DNA from 3 places in the Actinoplanes sp. NPDC049118 genome. Region 1 is predicted to be linked to each of the others. Evidence: riboswitches for the same ligand, from Rfam matches in the RefSeq annotation. Region 1 holds a riboswitch; each other region holds the start of a gene.
The links. Region 1 has a riboswitch for cyclic di-AMP ahead of AB0B58_RS28070 (NlpC/P60 family protein). Riboswitches for the same ligand answer to the same signal wherever they lie in the genome.
Positions count from the first base shown of each region.

Region 2: linked by a shared signal. The riboswitch ahead of AB0B58_RS05825 (NlpC/P60 family protein) and the one ahead of AB0B58_RS28070 (NlpC/P60 family protein) in region 1 are both predicted to bind cyclic di-AMP.
Region 3: linked by a shared signal. The riboswitch ahead of AB0B58_RS14230 (hypothetical protein) and the one ahead of AB0B58_RS28070 (NlpC/P60 family protein) in region 1 are both predicted to bind cyclic di-AMP.

Region 1 is NZ_JBEZDY010000019.1:100,239-110,214, forward strand. Features, by position in the region: gene AB0B58_RS28045 (antibiotic biosynthesis monooxygenase) at 1-156, shown strand, start outside; gene AB0B58_RS28050 (ANTAR domain-containing protein) at 161-1,081, opposite strand; gene AB0B58_RS28055 (DUF6158 family protein) at 1,703-1,960, opposite strand; gene AB0B58_RS28060 (hypothetical protein) at 2,038-2,463, shown strand; gene AB0B58_RS28065 (DUF3817 domain-containing protein) at 2,481-2,807, shown strand; cyclic di-AMP (ydaO/yuaA leader) riboswitch at 3,018-3,151, shown strand; gene AB0B58_RS28070 (NlpC/P60 family protein) at 3,164-4,123, shown strand; gene AB0B58_RS28075 (sigma-70 family RNA polymerase sigma factor) at 4,194-5,195, opposite strand; gene AB0B58_RS28080 (SDR family NAD(P)-dependent oxidoreductase) at 5,746-6,429, shown strand; gene AB0B58_RS28085 (dTMP kinase) at 6,426-7,217, opposite strand; gene AB0B58_RS28090 (nucleotidyltransferase family protein) at 7,428-8,012, shown strand; gene AB0B58_RS28095 (hypothetical protein) at 8,014-8,268, shown strand; gene AB0B58_RS28100 (metallophosphoesterase) at 8,265-9,008, shown strand; gene AB0B58_RS28105 (GPGG-motif small membrane protein) at 9,064-9,207, shown strand; gene AB0B58_RS28110 (MHYT domain-containing protein) at 9,408-9,976, shown strand, end outside.
Region 2 is NZ_JBEZDY010000003.1:225,406-235,381, reverse strand. Features, by position in the region: gene rsmH (16S rRNA (cytosine(1402)-N(4))-methyltransferase RsmH) at 1-647, opposite strand, end outside; gene mraZ (division/cell wall cluster transcriptional repressor MraZ) at 904-1,335, opposite strand; gene AB0B58_RS05825 (NlpC/P60 family protein) at 1,789-2,562, opposite strand; cyclic di-AMP (ydaO/yuaA leader) riboswitch at 2,602-2,789, opposite strand; gene AB0B58_RS05820 (MurT ligase domain-containing protein) at 3,241-4,461, shown strand; gene AB0B58_RS05815 (glutamine amidotransferase) at 4,726-5,439, shown strand; gene AB0B58_RS05810 (VTT domain-containing protein) at 5,507-6,265, shown strand; gene leuS (leucine--tRNA ligase) at 6,360-9,173, opposite strand; gene AB0B58_RS05800 (MoxR family ATPase) at 9,582-9,976, shown strand, end outside.
Region 3 is NZ_JBEZDY010000008.1:97,065-107,040, forward strand. Features, by position in the region: gene AB0B58_RS14220 (ABC transporter permease) at 1-127, shown strand, start outside; gene AB0B58_RS14225 (ABC transporter ATP-binding protein) at 120-905, shown strand; gene AB0B58_RS14230 (hypothetical protein) at 924-2,009, opposite strand; cyclic di-AMP (ydaO/yuaA leader) riboswitch at 2,013-2,162, opposite strand; cyclic di-AMP (ydaO/yuaA leader) riboswitch at 2,444-2,582, shown strand; gene AB0B58_RS14235 (hypothetical protein) at 2,586-3,605, shown strand; gene AB0B58_RS14240 (glycoside hydrolase family 65 protein) at 3,671-6,037, opposite strand; gene AB0B58_RS14245 (beta-phosphoglucomutase family hydrolase) at 6,078-6,815, opposite strand; gene AB0B58_RS14250 (ATP-binding protein) at 6,906-7,442, opposite strand; gene AB0B58_RS14255 (hypothetical protein) at 7,504-8,424, opposite strand; gene AB0B58_RS14260 (ABC transporter ATP-binding protein) at 8,531-9,829, opposite strand.

The sequences.
Region 1 (9,976 bases):
CGGTACTTCGTCTACACCCGCTGGGAGACGGAGGAGGACTTCCAGGCCTGGTCCGCGGGATCGGGCCGGGCCGCACACGCCGGCGAGCGCAGCCGCCCGGTCGCCTCGGGCGCCAGCCTGCTGGAGTTCGAGGTCGTCCAGCACGTCACGAAGTAGTCCCTCAGCCCTCCGCGTTACGGGCGGCCGCCGCGATCAACCGCTCGGCGACCGCCCGGCGGTCCATGCCGAGGCGCTGCGAGGTCTCCCGCAGCACGTCGTAGGCCTCCTGCACGCCGCAGCCGCGCTGAGCGATGATCACGCCGGCCGCCCGGTCGACGGTGGCGCCCTCGCTGAGCCCCTCGCGCCGGCGCAGCTCGCCGAGCAGAACCTCGGCCTGGTTGACCACCGCCATGGTGGTCAGCAGCAGTTCGGGGGCGATGCCGCCCGGCTGCGCGACGAAGAGGCTCAGCGAACCGACCGAGGTGCGCTGCACGTCGAGCGGGAACGAGACGATGCCGTGCACCCCCTCGGCGCGGGCGCACTCGGCGAGCTCGGGCCAGCGCGGGTCGGACTGCAGGTCGCCCGCGGTGACCAGCACGCGGTTGCGGGCGGCCTCGAGGCCGGGGCCGTGTCCGGTGCCGTACTGCCGGTCGTCCAGGGCCTTCGCCCGGGCCCCGGAGGCGGCCAGCACGGGCGGACCGCCCTCGCCGATCAGCGCCACCGAGCAGCGCAGCACCCCCGGCACCGCGCCGGCCACGAAGGCGGCGAGGCGGTACAGGGCCTGCGGCACGTCGTCGGCGCCGAGCATGCGCACGGACAGCTCGTGCAGCAGCCCGGCCAGCTCAACCGGGTGCGGGCCGGCGGCCAGGCCGTCACCCGGCCGGACGGCCGGGACTCCGTGGTCACCGCCGGCGCCCCGGTCCGCCGCGATGACCTCGCCGTTCACCGCACGGCCCACCGCGACCGCCCCGATACCGCGGTCGTTCACGGCGCCCGGTTCCGGCGCCACGCCACGGCCCGCCGCGACGACGGTCGCCGTGGCCACCGCCAGCTCGCCGGCCACGCTCTCGGCGGCCGGCAGGGACTTGGTGGGCAGGGGCACGCGACCACGACCCACGGCGCGGGTCTGGCCGACGGTGACGGAATTTCCCGGGGTGCCGGAGGCCGGCGGGACACGGCGCGAGACGAGCCGTCCGGAGCTCCGTTGCGGGGCTGACATTTGCCCGATATTGCCATGCGCATCGGCGAACACGAAAGTCGTGTCCACTACCGGGTGCCTATCGGGGCGACACCGTCCGCTTCCCCGCGCAGCGCACCGGGAACGAATCCGGCACGGCCCCCGGGCCCGCCCCGAACCCGTCCAGCGCCGCGAGGACGGCCGCTGCCTGCGACTCGGCGACGGCTGCGCGTCGTCCCGGCGGCGCGCTGATCGACACGGTCCTGGTCCATGGAGATCGATTACCCGTGCCCCGCCGTCACGAACCCCCGCGGGCAGACAAATGCGCCGCCCCCGGAACCCAGGAGCGGCGCAGATGAAGATGCCGGTGCGCAGGTCGCCTCTCGGCGAAAGGCTCAACGCGGCTCCAGCCGAACGGTATTCCGCGAAGGCTAAGGGTGAGGCCCGGGGACACTGATCGCACCGACATCCAACCCAACCGTCGGCGGGGTACCGGGATTCCGGTAGCGCTTGTGACCCAGACCACACCCGCCGCCCGCGATCCGCTCAGAAGTCCTGGGTGAGCCGGGACGGATCGATCTCGCGGCCGGGATGCCGGGCCAGATACTCGGTCTCGAGCTCGGCCGTGCGCCGCAGATGCGTCGCGAGCGCCGCCTCGGGGGCGTGCCGCAGCGCGTCGAGCCGGGTCCGGTGCAGACTCGCCAGCTCGCGCAGCAGGTCGTCGTCTGCCAGACCCGCGGGAGCGATGCCGGTTTCGAAGACGACGAGCTCGTCGTCCCCGGGGCCGAGCCGGGCGTCGGTCATGACTCCACCTCCTTGTGCCTAACGCAACGGTTGCCCGAGCTCCCTGCCGCCAAACCCACGCCGGTACGCTGAGCGACATGAAAGGGCTGTGGACCCCCGCGTGGATCGCGCGCCACGTCCTCGCCCTGGTGCTCGTGGCCGGATTCCTGGGCCTGGGCTGGTGGCAGTTCAGCCGGGCCACCGGCGGCAACACGCTCAGCTGGGGCTACACCTTCGAGTGGCCGGTGTTCGCCGCGTTCGTCGTCTTCCTGTGGTTCCGCGAGGTCCAGCAGGAGCGCCGCGCGGGACGCGCGCCCGCGCAGGACGCCGAGGAGCCGGAGCAGCCCGCGCAGGGCGAGCCCCCGGTGGCGGTACGCCGCCCGGTCCGGGTGCCCGTGGCCTCCGCGGCACCCGCCGACGACGACCCCGAGCTGGCGGCGTACAACGACTACCTGAGCTGGCTGGCCGCCCACCCGGGTGCCCGGCCCGGCGACTACCCCGGACGCCGCACCAAGACCAGTTGAACCAAAGGACGTGGATCGTGCAGGGAGCCCTCACCCGCTACCGGATCATCGCCTGGATCGTCGGCGTGGTCCTCATCGTGCTCGTCGTGATCGGCATGCCGCTGAAGTACCTCGGGGACGACGACACGGTGGTGGCCGCGGTCGGGCCGTTCCACGGCTTCCTCTACATGCTCTATCTGGTCGCCACGTTCGACCTGAGCCGCCGCGCGGGCTGGCCGCTCGGCCGGATGCTGCTCGTGATGCTGGCCGGCACCGTCCCGTTCTTCTCCTTCTGGGCGGAACGGGTCGTCACGCACAAGTGGGCCGTCGAGGTCCCGGACGCCCCGCCGGCTATGGCAGAGTAGGCGAAAGTAACGCTTCGAATCGGCCTTGTCGCCGCCCGCTATCGGGATCATTCCGATATTAGTGATTATTGGCGCAAGTCACTCTTCCGGCTCTTGTGTTAATGCCGAGCGCCGATAAGTTAATGCGGTTGGTCCGGTCCGCAGCCACACCCCTCGGTGGCGCCGGCCAGCGCCGTCGAATCCTCGCCGGCGGAATGGGACGGCCCCGATCCCCCAGGGTCACCCTTCCGCCACGACGAACCGGGGAACCACCGAGCAGCATCGGGGTGAATCCGCGCCAGCGGTAGGGCCTTCTTCCCGCCCGAATCCGTCAGCTAACCCGGTAGGCGGCCAAGCGGAAGAAAGGCCACGTACCGTTGCCACACGCCCGAACCAGGCTCCGCGCGCTGGCGGTCGCCGTCCTGGCGATCGCGATCTCCGGAACCTCGGCGACCGCCGCGCACGCGGAACCGTCGAAGAGTGAGCTCACCAAGAAGATCGACAAGGCGTCCGACCAGCTCGAGGACGTCGTCGAGTCGTACAACAAGATGAAGATCAGCCTGAAGAAGACGAAGGCTGACGAAAAGGAACTCATCGCGTCGCTCGGTCCCGCCAAGGAGGCCCTCGTGGCCGCCGGCGCGCAGATGAACACCATCGCCGCGTCGGCATACAAGTCCGGCAACGTCGGCACCATGAACGTCATGCTCGAAGGAGCGGACAACCTCATGGACCGGATGAGCATCCTCGAGCAGATCTCCCGCAGCCGCAGCCGGGACATCGCCAAGTACACCGCGACGACGCAGAACTTCGCCGAGCGTCAGGCCGCCCTCAAGGCGACACAGGACAAGCAGGCCGCCGAGGTCAAGGAGCTGTCCGACCGCAAGAAGAAGATCGAGGGCGACCTCAAGGAGCTGTACGCGATGCGTACGGCCGCGTACGGCTCGGCGACCGAGACCGGCAGCAGGTACACCGGCCCCATCCCGAAGATCTCGGGCTCGGCGGGCAAGGCGGTGACGTTCGCCTACAACGCCATCGGCGTCATGTACGACTATGGCGCCGACGGCCCGAACGGCTACGACTGCTCCGGCCTGACCTCCGCCGCCTGGCGGGCGGCCGGCAAGTCGCTGCCGCACAACGCCGCCGCGCAGTACAGCGCGACAAGCCGGATCAGCCGTTCCCAGCTCCAGCCGGGCGACCTGGTCTTCTATCGCAGCAACGGTCACGTCGGCATCTATGTCGGCGGCGGCCAGATCATCGACGCCTCCCGCGCGGGTCAGCCCGTGAAGAAGCGGTCGATCGACATCATGACGCCGAACGGCTACGGCCGGATCGGCTGAGTCAGGCACAAGCAGAAGGCCGGCGCCCCGTGGGGGCGCCGGCCTTCTTGTGATCGTGGGCGGTTCTGGGTTACGCGGCCTGCAGGCCCTCGGCCCGGGCCAGCTCGCGCAGCCGGCCGAGCGCCTGGATCTCGAGCTGGCGGATCCGCTCGCGGGAGAGCGAGAAGCGCGACGCCACCTCGGTCAGCGAGTGCTCGCGACCGTCCTCGAGGCCGTACCGGGCGCGCATGATGCCCGCCGACCGGTCGTCGAGGTGGTTCAGCAGGCCCTCGATGCGCTGACGCTCCAGCGCGGTCAGGACGATCTCCTCCGGCGACGGGGCGTCACTGTCGGCGACGAGGTCGCCGAGGTTCGTGTCGCCGTCGTCGCCCACCGGGGTGTCCAGCGACACGGTGTCCTGGGCCCAGCGGGTCAGTTCGGTGACGCGCTCCACCGTCACGCCCAGCGCCGCGGCGACCTGCGCGGGCTCCGGGTCGGCGCCGAGCTCGCGGACGAGCTGGCGGGTGACGTTGCGCATCCGGTTGACGTCCTCGACCAGGTGCACGGGCAGGCGCACGGTGCGCTCCTGCTGTGCGATCGCCCGGCTGATCGCCTGGCGGACCCACCACGTGGCGTAGGTCGAGAACTTGTAGCCGCGCTCGTAGTCGAACTTCTCGACGGCGCGCACGAGGCCCGTGTTGCCCTCCTGGATGAGGTCGAGCATCGGCATGCCCGAACGCACGTAGCGACGCGCGATCGACACGACGAGTCGCAGGTTCGCGCGGATGAAGAGGTCCTTCGCCCGCTTGCCCTCGGTGGCCAGTCGCTCCAGTTCCTCCCGGCTCACGCCGCGACGGACCTCGCCGGTGTCGAGCAGGTGCTCGGCGTAGAGCCCGGCCTCGATTGCCTTGGAGAGGTCGACCTCCCTGGCAGCATCCAACAGCGGCGTCCGGGAGATCTCGTGCAGGTAGACTCCGACGAGGTCGCGCTCCTCGGCGACCTGGTCGGTCCGCATCACGGTGTTTTTCTCCACGTTGCCCACGGTCCCCTCATTGCCTTCACTAACCCTGTTACGGGCAATACCTGCGTCCATCAGCCGTCCCCGTAACTTCCGCAGCTCGTGCATTGCGGTGCTGACACCTACATGAACAGAAGTCGGCGTGCACTGATTCCGGCTGGTGGTTCGAAAGTGTCACGAATGTCTGAGTGTCACCTGAGAGCCGCATGCATACTTACTGAGGAAGGCCCTCTCAGAGGCATTCGGAGCCGCACCCGGCGTGGATGCGTCGATATACGCATACCCTTGCGCCTACCTCATGACACCATCGGCCCCTCATTCGTCACAGCGACGGGCATCACGCGTCTCCCTGCGATGCTCGTCACTACCCAGTACGGCCGGGTAGCCAAATGGGTTCATCTCCAGCATCGACAGGTTGTCGCCGGGCCTGAAGCAAATGCACACGGCAAAAGATCCCGCCGCTGCTCGGACCGGGACCAACTGCCACGATGCGGCACGACAGGCTGCAGTTCACTAGCCCGCACGGGTGACCCACGCATGGATGACGGCCGTTCGGACGGGCCCGTTGCACCCTTCGGCCGATCCTCGCGACAGTGAGGGAAAACACACCGCTAACGTGCTCCCCATGGAGCGCAGCGTGCTGGTTACGGGTGGGACGGGTGGGCTCGGCGAGGCGGTCGTCGAGATACTGCGGGATCAGAACTGGCGGGTCGTCGCTCCCGTGCGTGCGGGCGCGGCCGGCCGGCTGCCGAAGGGTGCGGTCGGGGTCGAGGCCGACCTGAGCGAGCCCGCGGACGTGCGGGCGGCCGTGGCCGTCGCGGCGGGTGACCCGGACGCGCCGCTGCGCGCCGTGGTCAACCTGGTCGGCGGGTACGCGGGCGGCGGGCTCGTGCACGAGACGGCGATCGAGGACTTCGAGGCGATCATCCGGGCCAACCTGCGCCCGACCTACCTGGTGACAGCGGCGGCGCTGCCGCACCTGGTGGACGCCGGCGGCGGCTCGGTGGTGTGCGTGTCGTCGCGCGCGGCGGTGGCCCCCTTCCCCGGCGCGGCCGGTTACGCGACCGCCAAGGCCGCGGTGCTGGCCTTCGCCAACGCCGTCGCGGTCGAGTACCGAAAGAGCGGTGTGCGTTGCAACACAGTGCTGCCGAGCGTGATCGACACCCCGGCCAACCGGGCCGGCCAGCCGGACGCCGACTTCTCGCGCTGGGTGGCGCCGGCCGAGATCGCCCAGGTGATCGCCTTCCTGGCCGGCGACGGGTCGAAGCCGACCAGCGGCGCGACGATCCCCGTCTACGGCCGGGCCTAGAAGCCCTCGGCCAGCTGGTAGGTCAGCGCCGACGCGGCCGCGGCGAGCGTCGCCCCGGCCAGGATCAGCACGCGCGCATGTGACACGACCGCCGCGGCCGGGCCGCGGCGCTCGACGGGCACCCGCGCCGGCGGGACCGTCACGGCGGCCGGCGGCGCCGGGTCGGTGAGGTAGCCGATCAGGGCCGCCCCCACCTCGTCCGGTGTGCCGTTCGCGTCGATCACGACGAAGTCCGGGCGCTCCGGCAGCGCCTCGTAGGCCGCCGACGCCGCCCGCAGGTAGGCCATCTCCTCGTGGTCGTAGCCGCGCCGCTCGATCCGGTCATACGCGATCGCCGGGTCGACCGCGAGCAGGAAGGTGACGTCCGGCTTCGGGAAGACCCGGTAGGCCAGCCGGGCCCGGCGCTCGGCGCGGTTGAGCCGGCCGGGGCGGGGCGTCTTGGCGTGCGCGCGGATGCTCGCGTACTGGCAGACCGCGTAGCGGTCCATGACCGAGATCTCGCCGGTGATCCGGCGGCGCAGCAGGGTGCGCAGGATGGCGAGCCAGCGCAGCACCGACTCGACGAAGAGCATGGCCCTGCGGCCGAGCAGGTGCTCACCGTCCCGGCGGCCCAGAACCACGGCGAGCCGGCCGAACCAGCGACGGCCGCCGGCGTTGCGCCGGTAGGTCGCGGGCAGGCCACGCGCGGCCAGCGCGGTCGCCAGCTGGTGCGCCTGGGTGGTCTTGCCGGAGCCGTCGATGCCGACCAGCGCCACCGTGCGTAGACGGCCGCCATCGGAACGGGACACCGGGAGGGAAACAAGGTCGGGGACCATACCCGCCAACGGTACCCGGGAGAGTCACGGACGGTTCGGGCGTGGGCGGGGCTGTCGGCGTACCAAAATGGGGTCAAGCAGTTTATTTTGACCTTGGCACCGCGTGCTGCGGGGTGTGAGGGGTCAGCCGCTCGGGTAGTCGCTGAAGTGGCAAACGCACACCAAGGACACAGGGAGACCGCCATGCCGCACCGGGTGGACGAGGGCCTGGTCAACACGCTCAAACGGGTGGCCTCCGTTCTGAAACAGGCCGAAATCCCGTTCGCGCTCGGCGGCAGCTTCGCGGTGTACGCACACGGCGGGCACTCGAGCGACCACGACGTCGACTTCCTCATCCGCGAGCAGGACAGGCCGCGTGCGCTCGAGGAGCTGTCCGCCGTCGGCTTCGAGGTGGAGCAGCCGCCCGAGGACTGGCTGGTCAAGGTCTACGACGAGGGCCGGATGGTGGATCTGATCTACCGGCCGGTCGAGTCGCCGGTGACCGACGCGACCCTGCGCGACACCGTGATGCGTCCCGTCGAGGCGATCAACATGCCCGTGCTCTCGGCGACCCAACTCATGATCCACAAGCTGCTCAGCTACACCCAGCACTACTGCGACTTCGCCACCGGGCTGCCCGTCGCCCGCTCGCTGCGCGAGCAGATCGACTGGGACCGGGTACGGGCGGAGACCGTGAAGTCACCGTACGCGGAGGCATTCCTCGTCCTGCTGGACCGCCTCGACGTGGTCCCGCTGGCGGGGGACGCCAACCTGACAGTTGGGGGATGAGATGACACCGCAGCTCGACGAGTACCTGGAGGCGGAGATCCAGCGCCTGCTCACCGAGAGCGGGGCGATCGCCGAACAGGGCATCACCCTGCAGCGCCGCGAACACGTGCTGGTGCTCGGCGGCGAGGTGGAGAGCCCGCAGCGTCGCGACGAGATCTGCCGGCAGATCTCCGCGAGCTTCCCGGACGTGGAGATCGCCTGCGACATCGGCATCATCCGCGCCGCGGCGCCCAGTGAGGTGGAGGAGATTTCATGATCCGGATCGCGGCCGTGGGCGACGTCCACGTGGACAAGGACGTGCTGGGCCGCTACCGGCCCGCGCTGGAGCAGTTGCCGGGGGTCGCCGACGCGCTGCTGATCGCCGGGGACCTGACCCGGCACGGCACGGTCGAGGAGGCCGAGTGCATGGCCACGGAGTTCGGCGACCTCGGCGTGCCGGTCGTCGTCGTGCTCGGCAACCACGACCACCAGAGCGACCAGGAAGCGCAGGTCACCGACGTGCTGCGCGGGGCGGGCATGACCGTGCTCGAGGGCGACGGCATCGTGCTGGAACTGCACGGGCACCGGCTGGGCATCGCCGGGGCCAAGGGCTTCGGCGGCGGCTTCGCCGGTGCCTGCGCGAGCAAGTTCGGCGAGCGGGAGATGAAGGACTTCGTCGGCACCACCGAGGCGATCGCCGAGCGGCTCGGCGCGTCGCTGCGCGGTCTCGACTGCGACGCGCTGGTGGCGCTGACCCACTACTCCCCCGTGCCGGAGACGCTCGCCGGGGAGCCGCTGGAGATCTATCCGTTCCTGGGGTCCTACCTGCTCGGGCAGGCCATCGACTCGGCGCCGACCGCGCTGGCCCTGCACGGGCACGCACACCACGGCACCGAGCGGGGGCGCACGCCCGGCGGCGTGCCGGTCCGTAACGTGTCGCACCCCGTGATCAAGCAGGCGTACAACGTGTATCAGCTGCTCTCCGGGGAGGTCGACGCCGGGCTGGTGGCCGTCTGATCCCAGGGCGCCCGGCAGAGGTTTTCGATTCGGGTGGCACGGGTATCTGATCGACATGTCACTGTTGCTTTGGATCCTCGCAGTCATCCTCGTGGTCGCCGGCGTCCTCGCGCTGTTCCGGCGGCAGATCCTCTGGGGTGTAGTCCTGATCATCGTCGGGCTCCTCGTCGGTCCCGGCGGCGTCAGCATCTTCACCTGATCCGTCCCCCCGGCGGGCTACCCGACCGGTCACTACGACCGCACCGGGGCTGTCGTGTGGATGCCTCCAGCAGGCAGCTACACGGCGGCCCCGGTTCTCTGTGGGTAGCAGGGCGCACACGACGTGCGATGTCCCACATCGGACCTATGGCTCAATCCTCTGCGACCTGTTCCCGACCTTCGCGAGGGTGTGACGGCAAAGTGGCCGAGGTCCATCACTTCACGTACGGTGCCTTCAACCCGATCGCGGCGTACCTGGTCGCGGTCCTCGGCTCCTTCCTCGGGCTGCTGTCCACCGGGCGGGCCCGCAGCGCCCGCTCCCGCGGACGCCGCAACCGCTGGCTGATCATCGCCGCCTTCGCGATCGGCGGGGCGGCCATCTGGCTCATGCACTTCACCGCGATGCTGGGCTTCGACGTGCCGCAGAGCCCGGTGCGTTACAACCCGGTGCTCACCATGATCAGCCTCGGGCTGGCGGTGGTCGCCGTCGGCCTCGGCCTGATGGTCGTCGGCCACGGCCGGCGCAGCATCGTGAAGACCGTGATCGCCGGCATCCTGACCGGCGCCGGAGTGCTGGCGATGCACTACACCGGCATGATCGGCATGCACGTCTCCGGCAAGATCCTTTTTGAACCCGCGCTGGTCGCCGTCTCCGGCGTCATCGCCGTCGCCGCATCCACCGCCGCGCTGTGGTTCGCCGTCTCCGTGAAGGGCTGGCGCCCCATGATCGGCGCCGCCTCGATCATGGGGCTGGCCGTCTGCGGAATGCA
Region 2 (9,976 bases), on a different contig from region 1:
AACGTTCTCTTCGCCGGATTGCCACCCGTACGCCGGCCGGCGGCCGGGATGGCGTCCTTGACCAGCTCCGCCAGGTGCGCCGAGGAGACGATCCGCGCCTTCGCCCGCTCCCGGACGATCGCCGAGACGACGCGGGGCGCGAACTTCTCCTCGCCGTACACCCGCAGGATGCGGACGAGCTCGCCCGGCTCGTAGCCGTTGACGACCTCTTCCGCGGTGATGCCCCGCGACTGGTCCATCCGCATGTCCAGCGGCGCGTCCCGCGAATAGGCGAAGCCCCGGTCCGGCTCGTCGAGCTGCAGCGAGGAGACGCCGAGATCGAACAGCCCACTGTGGAACGCCGGGCGGCCGAGCCCCGCGAGCACGTCCGGCAGCTCGTCGTAGACCGCGTGCACGAAGTGCACCCGGTCGCCGAAACGGGCCAGCCGGTGCCGGGAGTGCGTGAGCGCCTCGGTGTCCCGGTCGAGTCCGATGAGGACCACGTCCGGGTGCCGCTCCAGCACGGCCTCGGCGTGCCCGCCCAGCCCCAGCGTGAAGTCGACGTGCACCGCGCCCGGCAGGGCCAGGGCGGGGGCGAGCAGCTCGAGGCAGCGCTCGAGCAGCACCGGCACGTGCGTGCCGCGAAGCTCCCCCATGACGACCCCCATAGCCCGCTCTTTCCGCGCTCACCCGGCCCTACCCCAGTGCCGGCCGCCCCCGACCGGGGCGTTCGGCGCCGATGTGCCCGGTCGTCCGTCCGTACCGCCAGATCCCCATCCGCTCGTGCCCGTTGCCTTCGGGCGCGCCCGACCGGACACACGCCTGGCGCCGGGGAAGAGGCGCCAGGAGCGGGAGCGGCTGGAGATCTCGCAGTACGGCGGCGGCGACGTCCGGACCGTGTCGGCGGCCCACAGGTGCCACGCCTCACAGTCCGCCGGGCAGCACCCCCTCCTCGATGTCGGCGAACTCGTCCTCGCTCGCCGAGAGGTACTGCTCCCAGGACTGCTTGTCCCAGATCTCCACCCGGGTGCTCGCGCCGATCACGACCAGCTCGCGGTCGAGCGCCGCATACCCCCGCAGGTGGGCCGGGATGGTGACCCGGCCCTGTTTGTCGGGGATCTCGTCGTGCGCGCTGGCGAAGAACACCCGGCTGTAGGCCCGCGCCGCCTTGTTGGTGACCGGCGCCTCGCGCAACTGGCCCGCGATGCGCTGGAACTCAGGCATCGGGAAGACGTAAAGGCAACGCTCCTGCCCCTTGGTGATCACGACACCTCCCGCCAGCTCGTCGCGGAACTTCGCCGGAAGGATCAGCCGTCCCTTGTCGTCGAGGCGCGGGGTGTGCGTGCCGAGAAACATCGGCCCAACCCCCCTGCCCCGGGCGGTTTCGCGGACCGCCTGTCGTCTGGGCCGGCAACCCCTTCGGAGTCAGCTCCTCAGGCCCTGCCACTGCGCTCCACTCTACTCCACTTCCCTCCACCCGCAACCAGAATGACGCGGCCTGCGAGTCAGATTCGCGGATGAATGCGCACGTCAGAGCCGGTGGAGCCGAAGTGGAGGGGTTCACGGTCCGCGCCATGGTCCACTTTCCGACATGCCGCCCACCCGGGCACGAAAGTCCCCCGAAATCGGGCGTTCGGGAGCGGGACGCCGCCCCCCGGCACCCGGGCGGGGAGCAAAGTGGAGGAGAAAGTGGAGCGCATACGACAGTGGGGCGCGACCCGAACCGGGTCGCGCCCCACTGAACTGTCGTACTGCTCTTACTAGTGCCGCACCGTACTTACTGGTGCCGCACCGCTACGGATGACTCCGTCAGGCGGCGGCGAGGCGCCGGACGACGTAGTTGTTGCTCCAGATCTTGTGCTTGCCCACCCGGGCGCCCGAGTGCGGCGAGTCCCACATGTAGCCGTTGCCCGCGTAGATGCCGGCGTGCGTGCCGTACGAGCCCGACCGGACCACGATGAGGTCGCCGATCCGCTTCTTGCTCTTGCTGATCTTCTTGCCGTGCTTCTGCTGCGAGTTCGCCTTGTGCGGGAGCTTCTTGCCCGTCGTCTTGCGGAAGACGTACTGGGTGTAGCCCGAGCAGTCAAAGCGCTTGGGGCCCGCCGCGGCGAACTTGTACAGCGCGCCCTTGTGCTTCCTGGCCTCGGCGAGGACCTTCGCGCCGCTGCTGCGCACGGTGACCTTGATGCCTGGACTGGTCACCGAGCTGTAGCCGGTGGCTCCGGTGTACTGCGTCCGGAAGTAGCCGGTGATGTGCGGCTCGGCGGCCAGGGTCACCGTCCCCTTGGCGGACAGCTTCCGGGTCACCCAGGTGCGCCACTTGCCGTCGCGCTTGGCCTGCAGGCGTACCGAGCCCTTGGTGACGACCTTGCCGGTCTTGGGGTCGATCACCTTGGCGGTCACCCTGACCGCCTTGCCCCACGCGATGGAGCGGGTCGCGGAGTTGGTGATCTTCGGCTTGATCGCCGATGCGGCGGCCGCCTCGACGACGGGAGCCGCGGCGGACGCTGCCGGGGTGGCGACCAGCTGGCCGGCACAGAGGCAGAGACCCAGGGACAGTGCGATGGTGCCGGTTCCGGCCATGCGGCGGTTCCGGCTCGAACTGCGTTCGTGCACGGTAGAGATATCCCTCCGGCACGCCTGCGAGGTTAGCTGTCGGGTTCGGGCGGGAAGGATGCCCGGTCGCCGCTGGCGACTTCACCCCAAGGTCCCGGCGGTACGCGCCGCCGAAGCGACGTGACCACCGGCGGACCGAATCTGGGTCCCCCGTCCCTGCCCCCGTATGCCTGTGTGGTTGTTGCTACCTCAGTGGTCGTGCCGCCCGGACCGGGGCAGGGCTCGGCGTGGTCCGATGCGATACGAGCGGCGAGCGGACGCTCACCGGCCCAACCTTGCTACCCGATTTCCGCGGGGACCGTGGGGCCCCGAATGGTCACCCAGAGTATTTGGCACACCTGACCCTGTCCGGTTTGTAACCCCGCTGTGACAAATGCCGATACGTGGCGTAGTTGACCACTTACGCTGCGCCGAAAGTAACGGGTGAAACACAACACACAAAAAGCCGCGGGCGGGTGGATCTTGGACCGGGCCAAGATCGGGAGAATGCCGGTCTAAACGCCCCCACCGGCCCAAACGTCGCACCGAGCGGCGGAGCGGAGATCATCCGTTCGGCCGATCCCGGCCCACCGCAGGCCGCGGGCCCCGGGGCCACTCGACGTAGTGTCCGTTTCCGGTACCCTCGTCGCCGTGACGGACGGGAAAATGCCCCTACGGGCCAAGGTCGCGACCTCCGTGTCGCGAACCGCTGCGGCGCTCTCGCGGGCCGCGGGACGCGGTGACGGCTCGGTGATCGGCGGCTGGATCGGTCTCAAGATCGATCCTGACCTGCTCAGGAACCTGGCCGCCGGCCGCGCGATCGCGCTGGTGTCGGGCACCAACGGCAAGACAACCACGACCCGGTTCGCCGCGGCCACGCTCGGCGTGCTCGGCCCGGTCGCCACCAACTCCTTCGGTGCCAACATGCCGACCGGGCACACCTCGGCCCTGGCCAAGGCCGGCGCCACCCCGTTCGCGGTGCTCGAGGTCGACGAGCACTACCTCGCCCGGGTGATCGACGAGACCACCCCGCGTGTGGTCGCCTTGCTCAACCTGTCCCGCGACCAGCTCGACCGGGCGAAGGAGGTGGCGATGATGGCGCAGATGTGGCGCACGGCCCTTGCGGCCCACCCCGACGTGCACGTGGTCGCCAACGCCGACGACCCGATGGTCGTCTGGGCGGCGATCGACACGCAGCACGTCGTGTGGTTCAGCGCCGGGCAGCGGTGGCACGACGACTCCTTCGTCTGTCCCGAGTGCGGCTCGCCCATCGAGCGCGCCGACGGCGACTGGTGGTGCAGCGGCTGCCCGCTGCGCCGCCCGCGGGCCCAGTGGACCGTGGAGGACGACGGCGTCGTCGACCCCAAGGGCGACTGGCACCTGGTCAAGCTGCAGCTGCCGGGACAGGTCAACCTCGGCAACGCGGCCACCGCGCTGGCCGTCGCCGCCGAGTTCGGCGTCCGGCCGATAGAGGCCGCGCCACGGCTCGCCGGCGTGGCCTCCGTGGCCGGCCGCTACGCACAGGTGGAGCGCGACGGGCGCAACATCCGGCTGCTGCTGGCGAAGAACCCGGCCAGCTGGCTGGAGGCCTTCGACATGGCCGAGGTGGCGCCGACACTGCTCTCCATCAACGCCCGCGACCCCGACGGCTTCGACACGTCGTGGCTCTACGACGTCGACTTCTCCCCGCTCCGCGGGCGGCAGGTCCTGATCACCGGCGACCGTGCCTACGACCTCGCCGTACGCCTGGAAGTGAACGATGTGGCCTTCCGGCACGTTCATACCTTCGACGAGGCGGTGCGGGCGAGCCCGCCGGGCCGACTCGAGGTGATCGCGAACTACACCGCGTTCCAGGACATCCGAGCGGAGTTGGACCGTGTCAACTGAGCCTGCCCGCGGCGGAGAACCGAGGAAGAACACATGAGCGAGCTTGCGAGCGAATCATCAACTCAGTACCAAACTCATGTCGTCGCCGGAGCGCCAGCGGAGGTGACGGCATGAGCGAGCTTGCGAGCGAATCATCAACTCAGTACCAAACTCATGTCGTCGCCGGAGCGCTAGCGGAGGTGACGGCATGAGCGAGCTTGCGAGCGAATCATCAACTCAGTACCAAACTCATGTCGTCGCCGGAGCGCCAGCGGAGGTGAAGGCATGAGTGAGAGCACGCTGCGGATCGTGTGGATCTACCCCGACCTGCTGTCGACGTACGGCGACCGGGGCAACATGCTGATCCTGCGCCGCCGGGCCGCCCTGCGCGGCATCCCGGTGGAGACCTACGAGGTCCGCTCCGACCAGGCGCTGCCCACCACCGCCGACATCTACCTGATCGGCGGCGGCGAGGACGGGCCGCAGGCGCTCGCGGCGCAGCGGCTGATAACCGACGGCGGCCTGCACCGGGCAGTGCACCAGGGCGCGGCCGTGCTGGCCGTCTGCGCGGGCTACCAGCTCTTCGGTGGCTCGTTCTACGCGAAGGGCGCCAAATGCGCCGGACTGGACCTGCTCGACCTCACCTCCGACCGCGGCGAGACCCGCGCGGTCGGTGAGGTTCGCGGCGACATCGATCCGCGGCTCGGGCTCCCCCCGCTGACCGGCTTCGAGAACCACGGCGGCCGGACCCGGCTGGGCCCCGGGGTCGCACCGCTCGCACGGGTGACGGCCGGCGTCGGCAACGACGGCCAGACCGAGGGCGCCTGGCACGGGAAGATCCTCGGCACCTACGCGCACGGGCCCGCACTCGCTCGCAACCCAGCTATAGCCGATCTGCTACTGCGTTGGGCGATCGGCGCCGATAGTCTTCAACCGCTCGACGACACCTGGGCCGACCGGCTTCGAGGCGAGCGGCTCGCCGCAGCGGGCGCCGTATGACCCGTGACTGACGCCTGACCAGCACGACCTGTCCTGGACCGACGAGAAGTTGGGGCGGTACGCCTGCATGACTGACACCCTGATCGCCCCGCGGGGCATCGAAACCCCCGCCACGGACCCTCAGGTCAGCACGCAGCACCCGGACACCCCCATCGGCTGGCGGCGGCGACTGGTCCGCTTCGGCGTACTCGGGACGGTGGTGGCCTCGCTCGGCGTCGCCGCCGCGGTCCTGCCCCTGCACGCCATCGCCGACTCGGTCGTCGCCCTCGGCCCCGCGGCCGCCGTGGCGATCGCCGTGGTCGGCGGCCTGCTGCTCTCGGTGCTCGTCCCCCGCACGGCGATCACCCTCGCCTGCGGCGCGCTGCTCGGCCCGGCGATCGGCGCGGCGACCGCGCTTGCCGCGGCCGTCATCGCCGCCGCGGCCACCTACTACGCGGGCCGCTGGGCCGGCCGGGGCGCGCTCGGCGCCCGGGCCGGCGGCAAGCTCGAGCGCCTCGACGGCTGGCTTAACCGCCGCGGCCTCGCCGCGGTCCTGCTGGTCCGCTTCCTGCCGCTCGCGCCCTACGGCCTGATCGGCTACGCGTACGGCACGACGTCCGTCTGCCGCGTGCGCTACCTGCTCGGCACCACCCTGGCGGCGGTGCCGTCCGCGGTCTCGTACGCGGTGATCGGCGCGGCCGTGACCTCGCCGGGCTCGATGAACCCGCTCACGCTCGCCCCGGCCGCGATCGGCATGGGCCTGACCACCGCGATCGTGCTGCGCTGGCGCCTGGCCGCCCGCCGCGACGCCGCCGCGGCGGCGGCCGTGGCCGCACCCGCCGCCTGACCCCACCTGACGCCCGGGCCGGTCTGCACACCCGGCTGACGCGGAACGGCCCGCCGCGAACGGATCGCGACGGGCCGCCCGGAGACGACTGCGGTCAGACCACGACGCTGACCAGCCGGCCCGGTACCACGATCACCTTCCGCGGCTCCCGGCCGGCCAGTGCCTCGGCGACCTCGGCCAGCGCCGCCGCGCGTACGGAATCCTCGGTCGTGTCGGGCGCGACCTCGACCCGGCCGCGGACCTTGCCGTTCACCTGCACCGGGTAGGTGATCGACTCCGCGACCAGCAGGGCGGGATCCGCCACCGGGAAGTCCACGTAGGCCAGGGTGCCGTCGTGCCCCAGCTTGCGCCACAGCTCCTCGGCCAGGTGCGGCGCGAACGGCGACATCATCAGCACCAGCGGCTCGATCGCCTCCCGCGACGCCGCCGGCAGCGGCGTCAGCGTGTTGGTCAGCTCGATCAGCTTCGCGATCGCCGTGTTGAAGCGCAGCTCGTCCATGTCGCCGCGGACGCCGTCGATGGTCCGGTGCAGGGCGCGCCGGGTCTTGACGTCCAGCGGGTCCTCGGTGACCCGGACGGCGCCGGTCGTCTCGTCCACGACCAGGCGCCAGACCCGCTGCAGGAAACGCTGCGAGCCGACGACCGCGCGGGTCTCCCACGGGCGCGAGACGTCCAGCGGGCCCATCGCCATCTCGTACACCCGGAACGTGTCGGCGCCGTACTGCTCGCTCATCTCGTCCGGGGTGACGACGTTCTTCAGCGACTTGCCCATCTTGCCGTACTCGCGGGACACCTCCTGATCGCCGTGGAACCACCTGCCGTCGCGCTCGACGACCTCCTCGGCGGCCACGATGACGCCGCGCGCGTCGCGGAACGCGTACGCCTGGATGTAGCCCTGGTTGAACAGCTTGCGGAACGGCTCGTACGACGAGACGTGGCCCAGGTCGAACAGCACCTTGTGCCAGAAGCGGGCGTACAGCAGGTGCAGCACGGCGTGCTCGACGCCGCCGACGTACAGGTCGACGCCGCCCGGGTCGCCGGCCCGCTGCGGTCCCATCCAGTACGCCTCGTTCTCCGGATCGACCAGGGCCTTGTCGTTGTGCGGGTCCAGGTAGCGCAGCTCGTACCAGCAGGAGCCGGCCCACTGCGGCATCGTGTTGGTCTCGCGGACGTACTGCTTCGGTCCGTCGCCCAGGTCCAGCTCGACGTTGACCCAGTCCTTCTTGCGCGACAGCGGCGTCTCCGGCTCGCTCGCCGCGTCCTGCGGGTCGAAGGTGCGCGGCGAGAAGTCGTCGACGTCCGGCAGCTCGACGGGCAGCATCGAGTCGGGCAGCGCGATCGGCAGGCCGGTCTCGTCGTAGACGATCGGGAACGGCTCGCCCCAGTAGCGCTGCCGGCTGAACAGCCAGTCCCGCAGCCGGAAGGTCGTCGCGCCGCGGCCGTGGCCCTTCTCCTCCAGCCAGGAGATCATCGACGCCTTCGCGTCGACGACGCCCATGCCGTTCAGGAAGTCGCTGTTCACCGCCGGCCCGTCGCCGGTGTACGCGCCCTCGAAGTCGGCCGGCGCCTGCACCGTTCGGATGATCGGCAGGTCGAAGACCTCGGCGAACGCCCAGTCCCGCTCGTCCTGGCCGGGCACCGCCATGATCGCGCCGGTGCCGTAGCCGGCCAGCACGTAGTCGGCGATGAAGACCGGGATGCGCGCGCCGTTGACCGGGTTGGTCGCGTACGCGCCGGTGAAGACGCCCGTCTTGACCTTGGCGTCGGCGGTGCGCTCCTGCTCCGTCTTCGCGGCCGCCGCGGCCCGGTACGCGGCGACGGCCGCCTCGGGCGTGGCGTGCCCGCCGGTCCAGGCGTCCTTGGTGCCCTCGGGCCAGGCGGCCGGCACCAGCGAGTCGACCAGGGAGTGCTCCGGCGCCAGCACCATGTAGGTCGCGCCGAACAGGGTGTCGGGCCGGGTGGTGAAGACCGAGATCTTGAAGCCGTCGATCGGGAAGTCGACGTGCGCGCCGCGCGAGCGGCCGATCCAGTTGCGCTGCATCAGCTTGACCGGCTCCGGCCAGTCCAGGCCGTCCAGGTCCTCGACCAGGCGGTCGCCGTACGCGGTGATCCGCATCTTCCACTGCTTCAGGCTGCGCTGGAAGACCGGGAAGTTGCCCCGCTCGCTGCGGCCCTCGGGGGTGACCTCCTCGTTGGCCAGCACCGTGCCCAGCCCCGGGCACCAGTTGACCGGTGCCTCACTGACGTACGCCAGCCGGTGTTCGTTGATCACCGCGCGCTGCTCGGCGGCCGACAGCTCCGCCCACGGCCGGTCGTCGGCCTTGCGCGCGCCCGAGACGAACTGGTCGATCAGCGTGGCGATCGGGCGCGCCTTGCGCAGCGACGGGTCGAACCACGAGTTGAACACCTGCAGGAAGATCCACTGGGTCCACCGGTAGTACTCCGGGTCCGTGGTGGAGAAGGAGCGGCGGTCGTCGTAGGCCAGCCCCAGCCGGCGCAGCTGGCCGCGGTAGCGCTCGACGTTCGCCTCGGTCGTGGTGCGCGGGTGGGTGCCGGTCTGCACCGCGTACTGCTCGGCGGGCAGCCCGAACGCGTCGAAGCCCATCGGGTGCAGGACGTTGTAGCCCGCCATCCGCTTGTAGCGGGTGTAGGAGTCCGTGCCGATGTATCCCAGCGGGTGCCCGACGTGCAGGCCCGCGCCGGACGGGTACGGGAACATGTCCTGCACGTGCAGCTTCGGCGCGCCGGCGCGCGGGTGTGCGGCGTCGGCCAGCTCGCCGGTCGGGTTCGGCGCGAAGAATGTGCCGTTGTCGGCCCAGTATGCCTGCCAGCGTGGCTCGATCTCCGCGGCCATCGCCGCCGTGTAGCGGTACGGCGGGACGTCCGCGTTGGTCTCGGACTCGCTCATCGTCACCATCTCGTTCTTTCGAGGTCAGTGGACAGGGTCACCTGCTTCAGGGCACAAAAAAGCCCCTCTCGCAGGAGGGGGCGCCGCGCTGTTCTCTGCTAGGAGATCAGCACGGCCGGCTAAGAAGCAGGAATGACCGAGCCATCCATGCATGATACCGGGCGCGATACGGCGACGGCGACCGGTATCGCCCAGGACGATTCGTAATGGATCCGATATGCGTGTCTGGTTGACCACGTGTCGTGATGGGCGCTAGCGCCCCACTCGGCAGGTTGCATCGACCGGGCTAATCTGTGGTGAACGGGCGGCGAGCGCCGGAGGCCCACGGACCGCCGGCCGCCCGCGAACCTTCGGCTCCTTTCCGCGAAAGACGCGCGGAGAGGAGCTTGAACGACATGGAGGAGGCCCGTGACAACGCCAACCTGGGACCAGCCCGGCGGTCCCCTGCCGAGCGATGAGTTCCTCGCCGCCAGCGGCGCCATCGTGGCGAACATCGAGCAGGTCATCGAGGGCAAGAGCGCCACGATCCGGCTGGCCCTGGCGGTACTGCTCGCCGAGGGCCACCTGCTGATCGAGGATGTGCCCGGCGTCGGCAAGACCAAACTCGCCAAGGCCCTCGCCCGCTCGATCGACTGCTCGGTTCGGCGCATCCAGTTCACCCCCGACCTGCTGCCCAGCGATGTGACCGGGGTCAGCGTCTACAACCAGGAGACGCGCGACTTCGAGTTCAAGCCGGGCGCGGTGTTCGCCAACCTGGTGGTCGGCGACGAGATCAACCGGGCCTCGCCCAAGACCCAGTCGGC
Region 3 (9,976 bases), on a different contig from region 1:
GGAGGACGTCCCGCTGTCGGCGTCGGCCCCGCTGCTGTGGGCCCAGGCGATCGCCTGGACGCTCCTGGTCGGGCTCGGTGGTTATGTCTACTTCTGGCGCGGAGAGAAGGGGTACGGCCGTGGCTGACGGCTCCAGCACCGACCGGCGCGAACCGACGGTCATCGTCGACGACGCACACGTGGTCTACCGGGTACACCAGTCCGCGACGCCCGGAACGGGCAGCCCGCTGTCGAGCTTCAAGCGGATCGTCACCGGCGCCAAGCCGGCCACGCTGCGCGAGGTGCACGCGATCAAGGGCGTCAGCTTCGTCGCCTACAAGGGCGAGGCCGTCGGCCTGATCGGCACCAACGGCTCCGGCAAGTCGACCCTGCTGCGGGCGATCGCCGGGCTGCTCCCGGTCGAGCGGGGCGCGATCTACGCGGCCGGGCAGCCGTCGCTGCTCGGCGTCAACGCGGCCCTGATGAACGACCTGCCGGGCGAGCGGAACGTCGTGCTTGGCTGCCTGGCGATGGGCATGTCTCCGGCGCAGGTGAAGTCCCAGGTGAAGGACATCATCGAGTTCTCCGGGATCAACGAGCGCGGCGACTTCAGCTCGCTGCCGATGCGCACCTACTCGTCCGGCATGTCGGCGCGGCTGCGGTTCTCCATCGCGGCGGCGAAGAAGCACGACGTGCTGCTGATCGACGAGGCGCTGGCCACCGGCGACGCGAAGTTCCGCCGGCGCAGCGAGCAGCGGGTCCGCGACCTGCGCGCCGAGGCCGGCACGGTCTTCCTGGTCAGCCACAGCGAGCAGTCGATCCGGGACACCTGCGAGCGCAGCATCTGGCTCGAGTCGGGGCAGATCCGGGCGGACGGCCGGACCGAGGACGTGCTGAAGGAGTACGAGGCCTACGTCAAGCGGTAGGCCCCGCACCCCTGCCGGCTAGCGCATCGACAGATGCACGTGGTTGGTGTGATCACTCGAGGGGTCGCCGTTGCCCCGGGAGTACGCCTTCCAGCCGCTGCTGGGCAGCCAGATCCGCTTGAACCAGATCACGTAGAGCACGCCGAGCCCGCCGGCGTTGTTGATGAAGTAGTTCGACAGCCTGTCGCCGTATGTCCTGCTGCTGCCGGTCGCGACGCCGCCGAAGCCTTTCTTGTCGGCGGCGAAGTCGCAGGCCTTGCCCTGTGGGTGCTCGCCGCTGTTCTGCTCGCGGAAGCACGAGACGAAGCGGGTGAAGCCGTCCTTCTGCGCCTCCTTCATCGCGTGCAGGGTGCGCCCCGTGATGCAGCCGGACGTCGTCGGGTCGTTGACGCTGCAGGACTGGTTCGGCAGCGAGCCGTCGGAGTTGCGCGGCGCGGCCGCGGCCTTCAGGCTGCTGCCGCCGCCGCTGGAACCCCCACCGCTGGACTCGGCGCCGCTCGACGATTCGTCGACGCCGTTCGCCGCGTTGGCCGCCTTGAGCGCGCCCTCCGCCTGCGCCTTGCGCTTGGCCATGATGTCGAGCTGGCGCTGCTGGTCGCGGATCTCGGCGTCGATCGCGGTCTTCGCCCGCTCCTGCCGGCTCCGGGAGTCCTTGAGGTCACGCACCGCGCGGTCCTGCTTGACGGCGACCGTCTCGAGGATCTCCGCGCGGTCCAGCATGCTGCCGGTGGAGTCGGCGGTGAGCAGGGCGGTCATCGGCCCGAGCCGCCCGACGCGATACGACTGCTGGACGATGTCGTCCAGCGCCGCCTGCCTGGGGCCGAGCTCGGTGTCGATCTCCTTGAGCTTGTCGATCAACTGCTGCTGGCGCTTCTTGGAGCGGACCAGGGCCTCCTTGGCCTCGACGAAGCCCCGGGACGCCGCCTCGAGCTGCTGGACCAGGGACTTGGAGCCACCCTCGCCGTCGTCGCCGGAATCACCCGGCGCGGCGAGCGGACGAGGGGCGGCGGAGGCGGGGGACGGGGCGACGAGCGCCAGCCCCGAGGTGGCGACGAGCGCCGCGAGCACGGTCGCTAATCGCCGGCGGACAGGGTTGAGCCTCACGTGCTTTCCTTCCGTCGGCCGCCGACCGGGTTAGCTGACGGGTTCGGGACGGAAGCGATCCCTACCGGTCCACGCTTACGGCGCGGACCCGATTCACCCCATTACTCGGTTGGTTCCCCGGCTCGCCTTGCGGCGATTAGGCGGCGGTCTGCTCTGAGACCGTGACGAACACTACCCATCGATGCTAAGAATCGACAGGTGTCGCACTCTGGGCAACAATGCGAGCACTCGGCGTAATTCTGGCGTGAAAGGAATGCAACGACTCACACCGATGTCTCACCATGGGTTAACGGCCCGTGCCATTCCATCGAAAGGTAACGGAAAGTCGTTGTGGGGTAACGCTTTTCTGGCCCTCGCGGAGACTGGCAGACGGCCCGATGTCAGGTAAGCTGGCCGCCGGTTGCTGCCAAGGAAGGCACCGCCCCCAAGGTGCCGGCAGCCCACCGCCTAATCGCCGCGAGGCGAGCCGGGGAACCACACGTAGTAGTGGGGTGAATCCACTTAACCGTGGTAGGGATCGCTTCCGTCCCGAACCCGTCAGCTAACCCGGTCGGCGGCCACGCGGAAGGATTCTGAATGACGGCAAGACCCCGCCGGTGGCTGGTCCTCGCCCTGGCACCGCTCGTCGCGGTCACGATGCTTCTCGTGCCCGCCGCTCCGGCCAGCGCCGACCCCGACGACAAGAAGTCGTCGACAGCCGATGACGGCGACGACGATCCGCTTCTCAACGACGTTCTCGACTCCACGGGTCGGCGTTTCGTCGCGGCGAAGTCGGCGGTAGCGAAATCGACCAAGACGCAGCTCGGCCTGGCCCTCCAGGTCAAGAACGCCGAGTCCCGCCGGGACGCCCTGCTTCCCGAGGTCGGCGCGGTCGCGGCACAGCAGTACCGCAGGGGTGGCATCTCCACCATGGGCTTCCTGCTGAACGCCAAAGGCCCGCGGGGCTTCCTCAAGAAGGCGGTCTCGCTCGAGGAGATCAGCGCCCTCAACGACGGCAAGCTGCACGAGCTCTACCAGGCCATCGACCAGGTCAGCGCGGCCAAGGCCCGCCTCGACCAGGAGGTCAAGGCCCAGCAGCGCAACCTCGCCCTGATGAAGAAGCAGAAGGAGTCGGCGGAGAACGCCCTGGCGAAGGTCGGCGGCACCACGGTGACCGGCGGTTTCGTGCTCGCCAACTCGCCCGTGGCCGCCGCGGCGCCGCGCAACTCCGACGGCGACTTCGGCGCCGAGTCGTGCAGCGTGAACGACCCGACGACCGGCGGCTGCGTCACCCCGCGGACCTTCCACATGTACAAGGAAGTGAAGAAGGCGAACTTCAAGCGGTTCGTCGGCTGCCACCGCAACGGGGGCCCGTTCGAGCATCCGAAGGGCCGGGCCTGCGACTGGTCGCTGCAGAAAAGCGGCTTCGCGCCCTGGCACAACCGGGACACCCGGGAGTACGGCAACAACCTGATGGCGTTCCTGGTCCGCAACGCCGACCGGCTCGGCATCCTGTACGTCATCTGGAACAGGCAGATCTGGTTCCCCGCGACCGGCTGGAAGTCGTACTCCGGCCCGAGCGACCACACGGACCACGTACACGTGTCGATGCTCTGATCCTCCAGCCATGAGAAAGCCCCCGCCCTGCGAGAGGACGGGGGCTTTCTCGTTGCCGGGGTCGGTCAGCTGCCGGTGGCCCGGCGGACCGGGGCACGACCGGCCGGCTGGGTCGGCGGCAGGTCGGTCGGCGGCGCCGGCGGGATGCCGAGCACGACCGGCTTCACCTGGGTGATCGTGACCTCCTTGCCGTGGTGCAGGAGGTCCAACCGGGCCGAGCCGCCGCCGTTGCGCAACGAGTAGGTGACCTCGTCGGCCGTCACCTCCACCCGCAGCCGCAGGCCGCGCCAGAGCAGCGAGAACTCCAGGGCGTTGATCCGGCTCGGCAGGCGCGGCGCGAACGACAGCTGTCCGCCCGAGTCCCGCATGCCGCCCAGTCCCGCCACCAGTGCGATCCAGGAGCCGGCCAGCGACGCCACGTGCACGCCGTCGCGGGCGTTCTGATGCAGGTCGTGCAGGTCCATCAGGGCGGCCTCGCCCAGGTAGTCGTGTGCCAGCTCGAGGTGACCAACCTCCGCCGCCATGACGGCCTGGATGCACGCCGACAGCGACGAGTCCCGCACGGTACGCGAGTCGTAGTAGGCGAAGTTGCGGGCCTTCTCCTCCGGCGTGAAGGCGTCGCCGCGCACGTACATCGCCATGACCAGGTCGGCCTGCTTGACCACCTGCTTGCGGTACAGGTCGAAGTACGGGTAGTTCAGCAGCAGCGGGTACGCCTCCGGCGGGGTGTTCTCGAAGTCCCACTCCTGCAGCCGGGTGAAGCCCTCCGACTGCTGGTGCACCCCGAGCTCCCGGTCGTACGGGATGTGCACGGATGCCGCCGCGTCCCGCCACGACGCCGACTCCTCGCCGTCCACGCCCAGCCTGCGGGCGAGGTCGGGATGCCGCTTGGCCGCGTCCGCCGCGGCGAACATGTTCTGCTGCGCCATCAGGTTGGTGTAGATGTTGTCGTCCACCACGGCCGTGTACTCGTCGGGGCCCGTGACGCCGTCGATGTGGAAGCGGCCGTGCCGGTCGTGGTGGCCAAGTGAACGCCACAGCCGGGCGGTCTCCACCAGCAGTTCGAGGCCGACCTCGCGCTCGAAGTCGTAGTCGCCGGTGGCCGAGACGTAGCGGCGCACGGCGTCGGCGATGTCGGCGCCGATATGGAAGCCGGCCGTGCCGGCCGGCCAGTACGCCGAGCACTCCTGCCCGCGGATGGTGCGCCACGGGAAGGCCGCGCCCTGCAGGCCGAGGGTCTGCGCGCGCTCCCGGGCCAGATCCAACGTGGAGTGCCGCCAGCGCAGCACGTCCGCGGCCGCGGACGGCTGGGTGTAGGTCAGGGCCGGCAGCACGAACGTCTCGGCGTCCCAGAACGTGTGACCGTCGTAGCCGGGGCCGGTGAGGCCCTTGGAGCCGATCGGCCGCTGCTCGGCGCGGGCACCGGCCTGCAGCATGTGGAAGAGGCCGAAGCGCACCGCCTGCTGCACCTCCGGGTCACCCTCGACCTTGACGTCGGAGTGGTCCCAGAAGGCGTCGAGATAGTCGCGCTGCGCCTCGACGAGGCCCTCCCAGCCGTCCAGCCGGGCGCTGGCGAGGGCGGCGCCGACCTGGTCGCGCACCGCCGGCAGCGACCGGTTGCTCGACCAGCCGTACGCGGCCAGCTTGACGACGCGCAGCTTCTGCCCCGGCTCGAGCTTGCAGGCCACCGTGGTGCGCAGCCAGTCCGGGTGCCCCTCGGTGGTGACGGCGTGCTTGCCCGGCGCCTCGACCAGGTGCTCCATCGCCGCGGCCATCCGCAGGTCGCTGGCCTTCGTCCGGTGCACGAGCAGGCCACCGGTGCGCTGCTCCAGCAGCTCCTCGGCCTGCAGCGGGTGATCCAGAACCGCGGCGACGCGGGGGTCCTTGCTGGTCGGCGGGAGCTGCTCGTTGGCCACCAGCTCGGACTGCAGGATCAGCCGGGCGGGGTGGTCCAGCGGCTCGACCTCGTAGAGGAACGCGACGACCGAGCGCTGCGTGAACGACACCAGCCGGACGGTGCGCACCCGGATCGCCTGGCCGGAGGGCGAGACCCACTCCACTATCCGCTCGAGGGTGCCCGCGCGCAGGTCCAGCGTGCGCTCGTGGGAGCGCAGCTCGCCGTACCGCACGTCGAACGGCTCGTCGTCCACGAGGAGCCGCATGAGCTTGGCGTTGGTGACGTTGACCATCGTCTGGCCCGACTCGGGGAACCCGTAGCCCGCCTCGGCGTACGGCAGCGGCCGCAGCTCGTAGAACGAGTTCAGGTAGGTGCCGGGCAGGCCGTGCGGCTCACCCTCGTCCAGGTTCCCGCGGATGCCGATGTGGCCGTTGGCCAGGGCGAAGACGGACTCGGACTGAGCCAGCAGGTCCAGGTCCAGCCGGGTCTCCCTGATGTGCCAGGGATCGACGGGGTAGGCCCGTTCACGGATCACGGTGGTGCCTCTCGCACTGAAAAGGAGAAAGAGTGTGGGGTTACTTCAGGAGCTCGGCGAGGTCCTGCACGACGAGGTCAGCGCCGTGTGCGCGCAGCGCGTCGGCCTGGCCGACCCGGTCCACGCCGATCACGATGCCGAACCCGCCGGCCTTGCCGGCGGCCACTCCGGCCAGGGCGTCCTCGAACACGGCGCAGTTCTCCGGTTCCACCCCGAGCAGCTTGGCGGCGTACAGGAAGGTGTCCGGTGCCGGCTTGCCCGGCAGGTGTTCCGTGCGGGCCGTGACGCCGTCCACACGCACCTCGAGCAGGTCCGCGATGCCGGCCGCGTTCAGCACGTCCGCGCAGTTGGCGCTGGCCGACACGACGGCGCGACGCAGGCCCGCGTCCCGGACGGCGTGCAGGTAGTCGACGGATCCGGCGTAGACCTGCACCGCGCCTTCCTGGATCTTCTGCAGGACGAGCTCGTTCTTGCGGTTTCCGATGCCGTTGACGGTCTCCTCGTCGGGACCGTCGTCGGGCGCGCCTTCGGGCAGGGTGATGCCCCGCGAGGCGAGAAAGGTGCGAACCCCGTCGGCGCGCGGCCGACCGTCGACGTACTGGTGGTAGTCGGCGCCGGAGTCGAACGGCACGAACGGCTGCCCGTTCCGGGATGACCACACCTGGAGAAACCCGTCGAAGGTCTGTTTCCACGCCGCGTTATGCACCAGGGCGGTCTGTGTGAGCACACCGTCGAGGTCGAAAAGGCAGGCCGTCACTTGAGGAGGTAGTCCGAGCACTGGACCAATGTAGTCGCCCCGGATGGCCAACACGCCTCTATGCGCAGGACGACATTTCCACGGCGTTTCATGCCGTGTTCAACCGCCCGCCTAGGCGCCGTTGACCAGGTCAGACATGGTAATACAACCGGGCGCGTTTATTCGGAGTCCGATAGTAGTCCCAATCGGACCGGTGGCCATCGTGACTTCGTCGCACAGTTGGTGCGCCAGCCAGATGCCCCGGCCGCCCACCTCGAATGCCTCCGGCGCCTCAGGCGGATGGCGGAACCGCTCCGGGATCCCGGGTCCGGAGTCGGTGACCGTGCACCACAACGACCCGGCGGTGCCCCACAGCACGATCCGGCCGTGACCGCCGGCGTGCAGGACGGCGTTGGTGATGACCTCGTTGATCGCCAGCACGAAGCCGTGCAGGCGATCGCTGAGCGCTCCGCGGTCCAGCCGCGCCGTGACCTCGTGGCGGACCACGGTGATCTCGTCACGGCCGAACGTGCGGTCCAGCAGCGTGAACCGCACGCCGTCCGATTGGCCGGGATTCGATCGATCGGGATCTTTGCGCACCGGTGCGCCGTCCGGCGACTCCCTGCCCGGAGCCGGACGCAGCACGTCGTGGTCGACAGTTTCCTCCACCGCCGAGCAGCCTACGCTGTGTACCGCCTCCGTGGCAGCCGACAGATCCCGTGAAAACGGATCAGAAGAGGTTGGACAGGGTCCGGAAGATCTCGGCGTAGAAGTTGCCGTCGATGTCGCGGTACAGGCTGAACTTCATCCCCGGGCTGCCGAAGAACGGGCGCAGCGTCCACGCCAGCTGGGTGCCGACGAAGCCGAAGAGCAGGATCCAGATGTAGAGCAGCGTCATGCTGGGCGGCGTCGGCTGGGCCGGCTTCGGCGCCGGCCGGCCCGGACGCTGGTGCTGGTGCCCGCCGATGGGCGTCAGCATGTAGCCGGGCGGCACCACCGCCTGCGCGGGAGCCTGCACGGGTGCCGGTGCCGGTGCCGTCAGCGTGGCGGTACCGCCGCTGCCGTTGGCCGGGACCGCCGCGGGCGCCGCGGGGACGGCCGGCGCCCCGGCGGGCGCCTCCTGCTGCTGCTCGACGGCCGGCTTCGCCGGCGAGAGCAGGCCGTGCTCGTTCAGTACCCGCATGCCGCCGGTCAGGAACCGCAGGCCGACCAGCGCCGACAGCGCCAGGATGGAAACGTTGAGCAGCTTGAAGAAGCCGTAGTCCGGCGCGGTGATCAGGAAGAAGAGCGCGATCGGCGCGAAGGCCACCGCGAGCATCGCGGTCACCGTCAACGCCACCATGACCAGCGCCAGCGACTGCCGTACCGAGAGTCGCGCACCGAAGACCAGGTTGAACAGGTACAGCGTCGGCAGGCAGATGGCGAGGGTGACCAGGAACAGCAGCGGCAGCTTCGCCGCCGAGGTCAGCGCCATCAGCACGCCGTTGAAGGAACCGAGCACCGCGCCGTAACAGGCCAGTGCGATCACCGAGCTCATCAGCATCTGGCCGGTCAGCCTGGCGAGGGATCGATCCTCCACCACCTGCTGCCAGATGCCCTGCCGGTCGCGCAGTATTCGCTCGATCACCAGTAGTCCGGATGCGTTCGCCACGTCCGCCCACCCTTCACCTCGACGACGTCGATACGCCATCGCACCGACGTGGGCGGAACGATATGCCATGCCGTCAACAGGCGAGTGAGCAGCGATGTCAGACTTTTCAGCGCCAACCGACGTCGATGCGATCGCCGCGCTCGTCGAAGAAGTGCAGGGCGTCCATCCGTACGCTGATCGCGAGCGGATGCCCCGGCGAGACGGCCGGGTACGGCGCCAGCCGCACGGCCAGCTCGGCCGGGCGCCGGTGGTGCCGGCCGGGGTCGCTGAGCACGGAGGTCTTCTCCGGATCGTCGCGCTCGAGGACCGCCTTGTCGCCGCGGCCGGCGAGCCGCTGCAGCGCTCCCCCGATCCGCCTGAAGGCGCCGGTCTCACTGGGGGACTCGGCGACCACGCCGGCGAGCTCGTCGACGACGATGGCGGTCGCACCGATGTCCAGGAACGCCAGCGACTCGTGGCCGTGGTGCTCGAGGTAGCGGATGCGCCCCTGCAGGACGTCGCCCGGGGTGTCGGGCGCGACCGGAGTCAGCGCCTCGGCCCGCATGCCGACCACGATGCGCTCGCCGTGGTAGTGCGCGATCGCCCGCGACCGGATGTCGTTCCACGGCAGGTAGAGCGCCTGCTCGCCGAGGTTGAGCGCGATGTAGCGATCGAGGTGCACGTACACCGAGGCCTCGAGCAGGTTCATCCGTGGCGCGCCGAGGAAGGCGGCGACGTAGAGGGTCGCCGGGCGGCCGTAGACCTCGGTGGGGGTGCCGATGTCCTGGAGCACGCCCTTGCGCATGATCGCCACCCGGTCGGCCATGGTCAGCGCCTCGGCCTGATCGTGGGTGACATACATGGTGGTGACGCCGAGTTCGCGGGTGAGCCCGGTGATCTCCGCACGCAGCTCGGCGCGCAGGCCGCTGTCCAGGTTGGAGAGGGGTTCGTCCATCAGGAAGAGGCCCGGTCGGCGCACGATGGCCCGGCCCATCGCGACCCGCTGGCGCTGGCCGCCGGAGAGCTGCCCGGGCTTGCGGGAGAGCACGTCGCCGATGCCGAGCGCGCTGGCCACGTCGCCGATCCGCTCGCCGCGCGGCATGGCCTCGACGCCGGAGAGCTTCAGCGGGAAGCCGATGTTCTCGCCGACGGTCATGTGCGGGTACAGGGCGAAGTCCTGGAAGACCATGGCGATCCGGCGGTCCCGCGGCGCCAGGTCCATGACCGGTTCGCCGTTGAGCAGGATGGCGCCGGCGGTGGGGTCCTCGAGCCCGGCGATCATGCGCAGGATTGTCGACTTACCGCACCCGGACGGCCCGAGCAGAACCAGGAACTCGCCGTCCTCGACGTCCAGGCTGACCCGGTCGACCGCGACGCTACCGTGCGGCCAGACCTTGGTGACGTCCTTGAGCGCGACGGTGGACACCGTCAACCTCCTGCGTTTGAGCTGCGACGATGGCTTAGCGTGACTACACACATCGATGCCTGCCATCGGGTGAACGTGCCATTTGCCCACAGTCACCGGATGGTTACCCATTCACGGCCGTCGCAAGATCAACTAACTGCACCGTCT